2 regions of the Citrobacter sp. Igbk 17 genome follow, and region 2 is predicted to be linked to the other one. Evidence: predicted binding sites of a transcription regulator. Region 2 holds the regulator's gene; the other holds the start of a gene.
What was found. The regulator PhoB, encoded in region 2, activates phosphate uptake and scavenging genes when phosphate is short. The targets are predictions, from matches to a motif close to CTGTCATAAAACTGNCNNAT.

Region 1 (3,420 bases), on a different contig from region 2:
CTCTCACCCTGTCTTTCTGTTTACTACCGTTCGGCTACCAGGCGAATGATGTCATCATCTTCATCCTGAGTTTGCACCGCAGCAGGCTCTTCTGCTTTTTCCGGTTCGTTAGCTTCACAAAGACGACGGAGCAATGCGTTCTGTCGTTTTTGCTGATCCAACAACGCCTCAAGCAGTTCAATCTGCTCGTTAGTACGCGAACTTGCCCGATTGATGAAAAACCACAATACAAGCCCGATTACCAGAACCACCACCGATACCGCTAAAGACGCAAAACTCAACGCGCCAGAATTCAAAACTTCGTTCATTTCACCACCTCAATGTAGACAGCGTAGTTTACCATTGCCGCACAAGAAGGTAATCAACTGTTACTGAAATGCGCTTACCAGGGAATAAATTTATTGATGGCGCAAATTCCGCTGAAAAATTGTACGTCCTGATCGCACATGATGTTGAACACCTGCGCCCACATCAGCATGCATACCAGCACGACAACTATCAGGACCACCCATCGAATTTTTTTCACTCCAACTCCACTCTCCAAACCTACAGCTTATGTTGATAAATTATCATGAGTTACCTAAACCCTAAGTTAACTGTAACGGCATTAAATGTTTTTAGGAATGATTCACTTGTTTCATCCCGTGTACAGGCTAATCTAAGAATAACGAGAAAAGATAAGAGGTTGTAATGCGTCTGATTATCCGCGCTATTGTGTTGCTCGCTCTGGTTTGGATCGGTTTATTACTGAGTGGCTACGGCGTTTTGATAGGAAGTAAGGAGACTGCAGCAGGTCTGGGCCTGCAATGTCAATATCTGACCGCCCGCGGGACCAGCACCGCGCAATACGTCCATACCAACAGCGGCATCATTGGCCTATCAGATTGTCCCCTGTTGAGGAAAAGCACCGTAGTTATCGATAACGGTTAATATAGCAGCAAAAAGTCAGTACGTTATTTGCTCCGGCTACGACGGCAGGTCGTAAAAAAACCCGATACGCTGTATCGGGTTTTTTGCGTTTCGCAACGCGTTAAAATCAGAACGGGTAATCGTTGTAACCCATTTGCTCTGAAATCTTACGCGCTGCGGTGTGCAGCATTTCGACATATTCGTGCAAACGTTCTTCAGAAAAACGCAGCGTCGGGAATGAGATACTCAGACCCGCAATAACCACGCCGAAACGATCAAATACCGGTACACCGATGCAGCGCAGTCCTTCTTCCTGCTCTTCGTTGTCTTCGCCATAGCCCTGCTCACGGACTTTGTCCAGCAATACCAGTAATTCATCGGTGTTCGTGATTGTACGATCTGTACTGCGTTTGTACTCAATACCATCCAGAATTTGTTTCACTTCATCGCGGTCACGCCATGCCAGCAGTACTTTACCAATAGCGGTACTGTACAGCGGATTACGACGACCTACGCGGGAATACATGCGCAAATTGTACATCGAGTCAATTTTATGGATGTAGACAATGCTGTCTTCATCCAGCGCACCAAGATGTACTGTTTCTTTGGTCAGACGCGAAAGTTCACGCATCTGGATGTCAGCGCTACGGATCAGATCAACGTTCTGTAATGCACGCGCGCCCAGCTCAAATAGTTTCAGGGTCAGGGAATATTTCTCAGACTCGCCTTCTTGTGCCACATAACCCAGCGTTTTCATGGTCTGCAAAAAGCGATAAACGGTGCTTTTCGACATCATGACGCGTTGTGACAATTCGGTAATACCAATTTCGCGCTCTTCACCCAGCGCCTGCAGGATGCCAAAAACCTTCAGCACAGAAGATACAGAATCGGGTTGTTTATCCAGATCTGCGATAGCCATTTACCACCTCATTGCGAGTGTTTTATAAAAATCAGAACCGGTTTTTATTATAATTTCACGTACCAACCGCCGCAATCTGTCTTTGCTCACTTAGTTACAAATCTGCGACCTAACGCCTGAATATCAATGCTAAAATTATTATTCTCATCATAATTTCCGACAAAATTGACTTCCTATGGAAAAAATTCAGGCCGATGGCCTGCCATTGCCCCAGCGATATGGTGCAATTTTAACCATTGTTATTGGCATCTCTATGGCAGTACTGGACGGCGCAATTGCTAACGTTGCCCTGCCGACGATTGCCACCGATCTTCAGGCCTCCGCAGCCAGCTCAATCTGGGTCGTTAACGCCTACCAAATCGCGATTGTCGTATCACTCCTGTCTCTCTCATTTTTGGGTGATATGTTTGGCTACCGACGCATATACAAGTGCGGACTGGTGGTATTTCTGCTCGCATCACTCTTCTGTGCCCTCTCCGATTCGCTGCACATGCTCACACTGGCGCGAGTGGCTCAGGGTTTCGGCGGCGCGGCATTGATGAGCGTGAATACAGCACTCATTCGCCTGATTTATCCGCAGCGCCAGCTTGGGCGAGGCATGGGGATCAACTCCTTTATCGTGGCGGTTTCCTCAGCAGCAGGCCCGACTATTGCGGCAGCGATCCTTTCGATTGCCTCGTGGAAATGGTTGTTTCTGATTAACGTTCCACTGGGGATTATCGCGTTGCTGCTGGCCATGCGCTTCCTGCCACCTAATACACCGCGTAACAATAAGCCACGTTTTGATCTGCCCAGCGCGGTAATGAATGCACTAACGTTCGGTTTGCTAATCACCGCACTAAGTGGTTTTGCACAAGGGCAATCGCTTAAGTTAATTGGTGCTGAGCTCGTAGGTCTCATCGTGGTAGGTTTTTTCTTTATCCGTCGCCAGCTCGCACTACCGGTACCGTTATTACCGGTTGACCTGCTGCGCATTCCGCTGTTTTCGCTCTCGATTTGCACGTCAATCTGTTCATTCAGCGCGCAAATGTTGGCGATGGTTTCCCTGCCCTTCTTTTTGCAAACCGTACTGGGTCGTAGCGAAGTCGAAACAGGACTACTACTGACCCCATGGCCACTCGCAACCATGGTCATGGCACCGCTGGCTGGTTATCTGATTGAACGCGTTCATGCGGGTCTTTTAGGTGCGCTGGGTATGGCCGTCATGGCAAGCGGGTTATTCTCGCTGGTGCTACTGCCTGCAACGCCTTCTGATTTTAATATCATCTGGCCGATGATTTTATGCGGTGCGGGTTTTGGCCTGTTCCAGTCACCGAATAACCACACCATCATCACCTCCGCGCCGCGTGAACGCAGTGGCGGTGCGAGCGGGATGCTGGGAACGGCACGCTTGCTTGGACAAAGTACCGGGGCAGCACTGGTTGCATTGATGCTAAACCAATTTGGCGACAGCGGTACGCACGTCTCGCTGATTACTGCGGGCATCCTGGCAACTGTTGCGGCTATTGTTAGCGGATTACGCATAACCCAGCCCCGGATTAAGGCATAAAAAAAGCGCGTCTTTCGACGCGCTTTCTCTTTTTCGTTTACCA
Region 2 (3,420 bases):
CGCTCCCGACGCCACATGCTGCCAGCGTACGGTAATATGCGTTCCCGCAGGCGTGTGATTCACTGCGTTATACACGAGGTTTGAGATTGCGCTACGCAGTTGTTCTTCGTTGCCCCGCACATTCAGTTGGCTATCAACGTCAAAAGTAAACGTGTGTTTATGCTGGCTCAGCGTCTGTGCTTCGTGTTCAACCACGCGCAGCATCATCGGCACATCCACCTTTTCATTGAGCATCATCGCCGGTGCGGCTTCAATTTTCGACAGTGTCAGCAACTGCTTCACCAGCCCTTCCATACGGTAGGTTTGCTCACGCATGGTATGCAGCGCTTTTTCTCGCGTCGTCCCTTCCAGCGGATGCTCCTGCATCATCTCCAGATAACCTTGCAACACCGTCAGCGGCGTGCGCAGCTCATGGCTGGCGTTGGCGAAAAAGTTACGTCGGGAACCTTCCAACTGGTGCATCTGCGTAACATCACGCGCCACCATCAGCAATTGCTTATCGGTGTAGGGCATTACACGAATTTCCAGATGCCGTCCGGTGTTGAGTACCAGATTAATTGGCCGACTAAAGTCGCGTGTTTTCAGATACAGCGTAAATTCCGGATAGCGCAGCAGGTTAAGAATGTTTTGCCCGCTATCATCCGGCCAGCGTAACCCTAAAACCTGCTGTGCCAGTCCGTTACACCAGAAAATCCCGCCTTCTTCAGTGGTCAGTACCACTGCGTCGGGCAGAGATTCGGCACCGCTGCGAAAGCGTTTAATGAGGTTGCCCAATTCGCGACGGCGCTTTTTGTTACGCAACTGCATTTGATGCAGGCCGTAGAGCAGTGGCTCCCAACTGCCACGACCCGGTGGAGGCGTCATACTCCTGTCGACCCACAGCCACCAGGACAAACGCAATAAATTCCAGAAATGCCAAATAAGCAGGCCCGTTACCGACGCCAGTAAAAACCAGGGTAGATAACCAAAAAAAGCGCTAAGGATAAAAGCCGGTATGCAGCAGAGGATCAGCTCCAGTACCAGCCTTTTCCATGACAATCGTTCAAGCAAACGTCTTACTCCATTTACAGCCTAATCCCTCAGGCTCTTATTACCTGCAGTCAGAAGCGGGTCGAAAAGCGATATCCCGTCCCGCGTACCGTCTGCACCATACGATCGTGTCCGCTATGCTCCAGCGCTTTACGCAACCGGCGAATATGCACATCGACCGTCCGGTCCTCTACATATACGTTGGTTCCCCACACATGATTGAGTAATTGCTCGCGGCTGTAGACACGCTCAGGATGAGTCATAAAGAAATGGAGCAATTTGAATTCGGTAGGCCCCATATCCAGCGGGTCCTCACCGGTCATCACACGGTGCGAGGTAGGGTCAAGACTCAGCCCTTGCATCTCGATAACCTCTTCCACCGCCATGGGGGAAATACGTCGTAAGACGGCTTTAATACGCGCCACCAGCTCCTTCGGAGAGAACGGCTTAGTAATATAGTCATCCGCGCCGGTTTCCAGACCCCGCACACGGTCTTCTTCTTCACCGCGCGCCGTCAGCATCATCACGGGGATATCCCTCGTCATCGCTTCCCGCTTGAGGTGTTTAATAAACTGTAGACCCGAGCCACCGGGAAGCATCCAGTCAAGCAGGACGAGATCCGGCCAGGGTTCATTAAGTTGGTTCACAGCACTGTCATAGTCTTCGGCTTCTACGGGTTGAAAACCGTTTTGCTCGAGCACGAAGCAGACCATTTCACGAATTGGAGCTTCATCTTCTACGACCAGAATACGTCTCGCCATGATTTGCCCTGTTTATAATTAAATCGTTTGCCATCAATACCGTGGCATTATGCGTCACTTTTATGACAGATTTATGAAAAGATAGTCCAGGTTTAACGCAGCCAGGCGAATTATGACAGCCCGGAAACAAGATATTACCGCCCTTGCAAGGTTATAATCTCCGCCATCGTTTTTTGTCATGGAACTCTTATGCGCATCCTCCACACGTCTGACTGGCATCTGGGCCAAAATTTCTACAGCAAGAGCCGCGCCGCTGAACACCAGGCCTTTCTCGACTGGCTGCTGGAAACGGCACAATCCCATCAGGTGGATGCCATTATTGTGGCAGGTGATATTTTTGATACCGGTTCACCGCCAAGCTACGCCCGCGAGCTGTATAACCGTTTTGTTGTCAATCTACAGCAAACGGGCTGTCATCTGGTCGTGCTGGCAGGAAACCATGACTCCGTTGCCACACTCAATGAATCCCGCGATATTCTGGCGTTCCTCAACACCACCGTTGTGGCCAGCGCGGGCCACACGCCGCAAGTGCTCCCTCAACGCGACGGCACGCCGGGCGCGATCCTCTGTCCGGTTCCTTTTTTACGTCCACGTGACATCATTACCAGCCAGGCGGGGCTAACCGGTCACGAAAAACAGCAGCATTTATTAGGTGCAATCACCGACTATTACCAACAGCAATATCAGGACGCCTGCGCGCTGCGTGGCGAGCAGAATCTGCCGATTATTGCGACAGGGCATCTGACCACCGTCGGCGCCAGTAAAAGTGACGCCGTACGTGATATTTATATTGGGACGCTGGATGCTTTTCCGGCACAAAACTTCCCACCAGCGGATTACATCGCGCTGGGACATATTCACCGGGCACAGGTCATCGGCGGTACAGAACATATTCGCTATTGTGGCTCGCCAATTGCACTCAGTTTTGACGAGTGCGGCAAAAGCAAATGTGTCCACCTGGTGAGCTTTGAAAACGGTAAGCTGAGCACCGTTGAAAACCTCATCGTGCCAGTAACCCAACAGCTTGCCGTGTTGAAAGGCGATTTAGCGACGATTAGCGCACAGCTGGAACAATGGCGTGGCACGCATCATGAACCGCCGGTGTGGCTAGATATAGAAATCGCGACCGATGACTATCTGCACGATATGCAGCGCAAAATCCAGGCCCTGACCGAAGACTTACCGGTAGAAGTCTTATTGGTGCGGCGTAGTCGTGAACAACGCGAGCGCATCATGGCCAATGAACGGCGCGAAACGTTGAGTGAATTGAGCGTGACGGAGGTGTTTGACCGCCGTCTGGCACTGGAAGAACTCGACGATCCACAGCGTGAGCGTCTGAATCACCTGTTTAGCAGAACCTTACACACGTTCGCCGGGGAGACCGAAGCATGAAAATTCTCAGCCTGCGTCTAAAAAACCTCAACTCCCTGAAAGGGGAATGGAAAGTTGATTTCACGGCAGAGCCTTTTGCCAGCAACGGGCTATTTGCCATCACCGGTCCAACCGGTGCCGGGAAGACCACCCTGCTGGACGCGATTTGCCTCGCGCTGTACCACGAAACACCACGACTCAATACCGTCTCGCAGTCGCAAAATGACCTGATGACCCGCGACACGGCGGAATGTCTGGC

Region 1: a site for PhoB is predicted at 1,840-1,859, ahead of kdgR (DNA-binding transcriptional regulator KdgR). Genes of this name have one in related genera too.

Annotation. Positions count from the first base shown of each region.
Region 1 covers NZ_JANEWI010000024.1:4,713-8,132, forward strand. The annotation lists gene NNO08_RS14745 (YebO family protein) at 24-308, opposite strand; gene mgrB (PhoP/PhoQ regulator MgrB) at 383-526, opposite strand; gene NNO08_RS14755 (YobH family protein) at 691-930, shown strand; gene kdgR (DNA-binding transcriptional regulator KdgR) at 1,037-1,828, opposite strand; gene NNO08_RS14765 (MFS transporter) at 2,004-3,377, shown strand.
Region 2 covers NZ_JANEWI010000001.1:165,733-169,152, forward strand. The annotation lists gene phoR (phosphate regulon sensor histidine kinase PhoR) at 1-1,050, opposite strand, end outside; gene phoB (phosphate response regulator transcription factor PhoB) at 1,101-1,790, opposite strand; gene sbcD (exonuclease subunit SbcD) at 1,980-3,182, shown strand; gene sbcC (exonuclease subunit SbcC) at 3,179-3,420, shown strand, end outside.